One region of the Dermacoccus sp. BD5 genome, then DNA from elsewhere that is predicted to be linked to it. Evidence: riboswitches for the same ligand, from Rfam matches in the RefSeq annotation. Region 1 holds a riboswitch; the other holds the start of a gene.
What was found. A riboswitch is a leader RNA that binds a small molecule or an ion and turns the genes downstream of it on or off. The one in region 1 is predicted to bind cyclic di-AMP.
Positions count from the first base shown of each region.

Region 2: linked by a shared signal. The riboswitch ahead of NQ706_RS07290 (transglycosylase family protein) and the one ahead of NQ706_RS03520 (C40 family peptidase) in region 1 are both predicted to bind cyclic di-AMP.

Region 1 is NZ_JANJER010000003.1:48,700-50,894, reverse strand. Features, by position in the region: gene sufU (Fe-S cluster assembly sulfur transfer protein SufU) at 1-483, shown strand, start outside; gene NQ706_RS03525 (metal-sulfur cluster assembly factor) at 480-815, shown strand; gene NQ706_RS03520 (C40 family peptidase) at 904-1,380, opposite strand; cyclic di-AMP (ydaO/yuaA leader) riboswitch at 1,384-1,569, opposite strand; gene NQ706_RS03515 (neutral zinc metallopeptidase) at 1,685-2,195, opposite strand, start outside.
Region 2 is NZ_JANJER010000007.1:106,414-108,608, reverse strand. Features, by position in the region: gene NQ706_RS07295 (threonine/serine exporter ThrE family protein) at 1-590, shown strand, start outside; cyclic di-AMP (ydaO/yuaA leader) riboswitch at 768-921, shown strand; gene NQ706_RS07290 (transglycosylase family protein) at 928-1,674, shown strand; tRNA gene NQ706_RS07285 (tRNA-Thr) at 1,771-1,843, opposite strand; gene NQ706_RS07280 (hypothetical protein) at 1,929-2,195, shown strand, end outside.

The DNA.
Region 1 (2,195 bases):
GATCACTCCAAGCACCCGCAGCACGCGGGGCTGCGCGAGCCGTTCGGGGCAGAGAGCCACCACGTCAACACCTCGTGCGGCGACGAGATCACTCTGCGCGTCGACGTCGAGGGCGAGGGCGACGACGCCGTCATCAGGGACGTCAGCTACGACTCGATCGGTTGCTCGATCTCGGTCGCGTCCGCGTCGATGCTCGCCGACAACCTCGTCGGGCACACGCTGCGCGAGGCGCAGGAGGTCTTCGGCGCGACGCGCAGCATGCTGACGAGCAAGGGCAAGGACGCCGGCGACGAAGAGGTCATCGGTGACGCGATCGCGCTCGCCGGGGTCTCGCAGTACCCGGCGCGCGTCAAGTGCGCGCTGCTGTCGTGGTCGGCCCTGCAGGATTCGCTCGGCAAGCTCGGCCTCGACCTCGCCGGGAGCGCCGCGAACAGCACGAACAGCGACACCACCGCCAGCAGCGACAAGGAGATCACGGCATGAGCGAGACAACCACCCCGCCCGTCGAGTCGGACGTCGAGGACGTCAAAGAGGCCCTGCGCGACGTCGTTGACCCCGAGCTCGGCATCAACGTCGTTGACCTCGGCCTCGTCTACGGCATCACCGTCGACGACTCCAAGCACGCCGTCATCGACATGACCCTGACGTCCGCGGCGTGCCCGCTGACCGACGTCATCGAGGAGCAGGTCGCGACGGCGCTCATGGACGTCGTCGCCGGCCACTCCCTCAACTGGGTCTGGATGCCGCCGTGGGGCCCGGACAAGATCACCGACGACGGCCGCGAGCAGCTTCGCGCCCTCGGATTCAACGTCTGAGCCACCGCTACCGTACGACGAAGCCCGCCACCTCGATGGAGGCGGCGGGCTTCGTCGCGCTGTGCGGCGTGCGTCAGGGTCGAACGGATCAGACGCGGCCGAAGCGGTAGGAGGAACCGGCGCGCGCGAGCTGCACACGAGAGCCGGGTCGCGGTGCGTGCCAGACCATGCCGTTGCCGGCGTAGACGGCCGCGTGGTAGGCGTAGCCACCGGAGGTGAGGAACGCAAGGTCACCCGGGCGAGCCGAAGCGCGCGAGACGCGGTACGAGGCACGGTACTGCTGGTTGGCGGTGCGGGGGATCGAGCGACCGACCTGGCGGTAGCTCCAGCTCGTCAGACCCGAGCAGTCGAAGCGCCACGGGCCGGCCGCACCGTAGACGTAGGGGGCGCCGCGTCGGGACGAGGCGCTGGAGACGACGCGGCGAGCGCTCGCCGAGGTGACGGAAGCGCTGGCGGACGAGGCGGCGCCGACCGAGACCGCGCCCAGCGCGGAGGTGGCGAGGGCGGTGCCGACGGCGACCTTGGACGTGTTGCCCAGGAACGAGCGGCGGGACATGTTCTTCATGTCGGATCTCTCCAGGAGCGCTTACGAGGCATGACCTGTCGGGTTCGAGATCCTAGATTCTCGGCCGGCCTGAGCCGGCTTCACCCCAAGAGCCACCAGGGTGGCTCGGATGCTGGGTGCACCGCTCCCGTCGCTCCGCGCAATGCGGTGATACCTGGCCTTCGTGACGGGACTCAGCGACGAAGCAGGGCCGCACCGACGTCGGTGCGACCCTGCAAGATTACCGTCGGCTCACGGTCGGAACAAATTGAGCGTGCAATCACTTTTCGTCAATTTTCCGACCCGTCCGAGCGTTTTCACGACCTCACTCGACGCTGTCGACGTTGAAGGTGTCACACGAGTTGAGGTCGCCCGTCTCGTAGCCGGTCATGAACCACTTCTGCCGAGCCTCCGACGAACCGTGCGTCCAGCTTTCCGGCGTGACGCGACCCTGGGCCTTCTGCTGGATGCGGTCGTCACCGACGGCCGACGCCGCCGACAGCGCTGACTTGATGTCGTGGTCGGTGACCGGCTTGAGCAGCGTGTTGCCGTTCCTGTCCTTCGACTCCGTCGCGTGGGCGACCCAGATGCCGGCGTAGCAGTCGGCCTGCAGTTCGGTACGCACCGAACCCGATTCGGCACCCTTCGGATCCTGCTGTGCGCGACCGAGCGCACCGAGCAGGTCCTGCACGTGGTGGCCGTACTCGTGGGCCACGACGTACTCCTTCGCCAGGGCGCCGCCATCGGCACCGTACTTGTTCGTCAGTTCTTGGAAGAAGGCGGCGTCGATGTAGACCTTGCGGTCGCTCGGGCAGTAGAACGGGCCCATCTGCGAG
Region 2 (2,195 bases), on a different contig from region 1:
TCACGGTCGGCGTCGGTGCGGGGTTGTCCTTGACGCTGAGTCTCGACAACGCCCTCGACCTCGGGCTCCAGTCGCCCGGGGTGCTGCGTTACGACTCGCCGTCGACGACCTTTCTGCTCCAGGTTGCCTGCGGCGCGCTCGGCGCGGTCTGCTCGGCCGTGACGATGCGTTCGCGTGTCCGGATGCTCGTGCCGACGGCCGTCATGGGCGCCCTGGGCGTGGGCGGCGTGACGTTCCTCGTCAGCTCCATCGGCCTCGGCGCGACGACGGCGACCGCGATGGCCGCGACGGCCGTCGGGTTCTGCGCGCGACTGCTCGCGCTGCGCCTCGGCGCCCCCGCGCTCGTGCTCGTCATGCCCGCGGTCTCGCCGATGCTGCCCGGCCTGCGCATCTTCCGCGGCATGTACGAGTCCGTGTCGGGTTCACTGCTCGGAGCGACGCGCGTGGCGCAGTCCGGGGTCGGGGTGACGACGATGCTCGGCGCCGTCGGGATCGCCCTCGCGCTGAGCACGGGGGCGCTTCTCGGGGACGTGCTGTCGGCGCCTTTCGACCGCCCGATCGTGCAGCGCCGCAGGGCTCGTCGCCGCTGACGGGCGGGGGGTTCTCGCGCGCGGCGACGGCGGGGGCCGCGGTGATTCACATTTTGTGACGTAGGTCGCGTAACGTTCTCCTCGCTGTGGCGATGTCGTGAGTGTCGCCCAAGCGGCTCATAACTCAACACACCAAGAATTCGCGGGCAGCGCCAACGCCAAACCTCGTCGGGCGCCGCTTCATTCGCACCGTGCGAACCGCAGACGAGGGTGGGGGACCCACTCGTGGCACTTGTTGAGTGCCTTGGGGTGAAGCCGGTCCCGAACCGGCCGAGCACCTGACCGCTCGAACCCGACAGCTCACCTCACCGGCGTCGTCAGGAAAGGAAACACCTCCATGGGTTACACCCCGAAGCACTCCGCTCCCTCCGACTCGACCATGGGTCGCAAGGCTGCGGGCGTCGCCCTCGTCGGTGCCGCCACCGTCGGCGCCGGCGTCACGAGCGCCACCACCGCCTCGGCCGCACCGGCCGGTTCGGTCTGGGACCGCGTCGCCGCCTGTGAAGCGGGCGGCAACTGGCACATCAACACGGGCAACGGCTTCTACGGCGGCCTGCAGTTCACGCAGCAGACGTGGGCCGGCTTCGGTGGCACGCAGTACGCCGCTCGCGCCGACCTCGCCACGCGCGAGCAGCAGATCGCGATCGCCCAGAAGACCCTCGCCGTCCAGGGCCCCGGCGCCTGGCCCGTGTGCTCCGTGCGCGGTGGCCTGACCCGCGCCAACGGTGGCAGCACCGCCGCGGCTCCTGCCGCTGCGGCCGCGAACACGCAGGTGTCGCGTTCCACCGCTCGTTCTGCCGTCAAGGCTCCCGCCGCGACGTCCGGCAAGCTCGCCGTCGACGGCATCCTCGGTCGCCAGACCGCTCGCTCGCTGCAGGCCTGGGTCGGCACGTACCGTGACGGCATCGTCGGCCCGCAGACGAAGATGGCCCTCCAGCGCACGGTCGGCACGACGCCCGACGGCATCATCGGCCCCCGCACGGTCGCCGCGCTGCAGTCGAAGCTCGGCATCTCCCAGGACGGCGCGACGTACCTCAACGCCCGCACCGTCCGCGCCCTGCAGGCGCACCTGAACAACCACTGATCGCGCGTCTGATCGCCTGATCGACGACGAGGGCCCCACCGCTTCGAAGCGGTGGGGCCCTCGTCGTGTGCCCTGGCCGGGCAGGCGGGCGGTGAGAGCTGGAGATGGGACTCGAACCCACAACCACCTGTTTACAAGACAGGTGCGCTACCGATTGCGCCACTCCAGCACACTGCCGGCGTCGGCAGCCCTGTGATCTTATACGAGGCGGGTCGCGATGCCCGTCCCGTCGGGCGACGACCTACGATGAGGGCATGAATCTCAAGCCTGCAGCAGACGTCGAAACCGCACCCGTCGCCGCCCTCGGTCTCCTCGGCGGTTACCTCACCGCCCGTGAGACGGGCATCCGTCCGCTCGGGGGTGTCGTGCTCGCGCTCGCCGGCGGGTACGCGGGCCGCACGTGGCTCGCCAAGGGCGGCGCGGCCGAGACGGCGGCGCTGACCGCCGTGTACGTCGGCGGGTTCGGCGCCTCGCACCCGCTCGCGAAGAAGATCGGCGCGTGGCCGTCCGTCGTCGGGGTG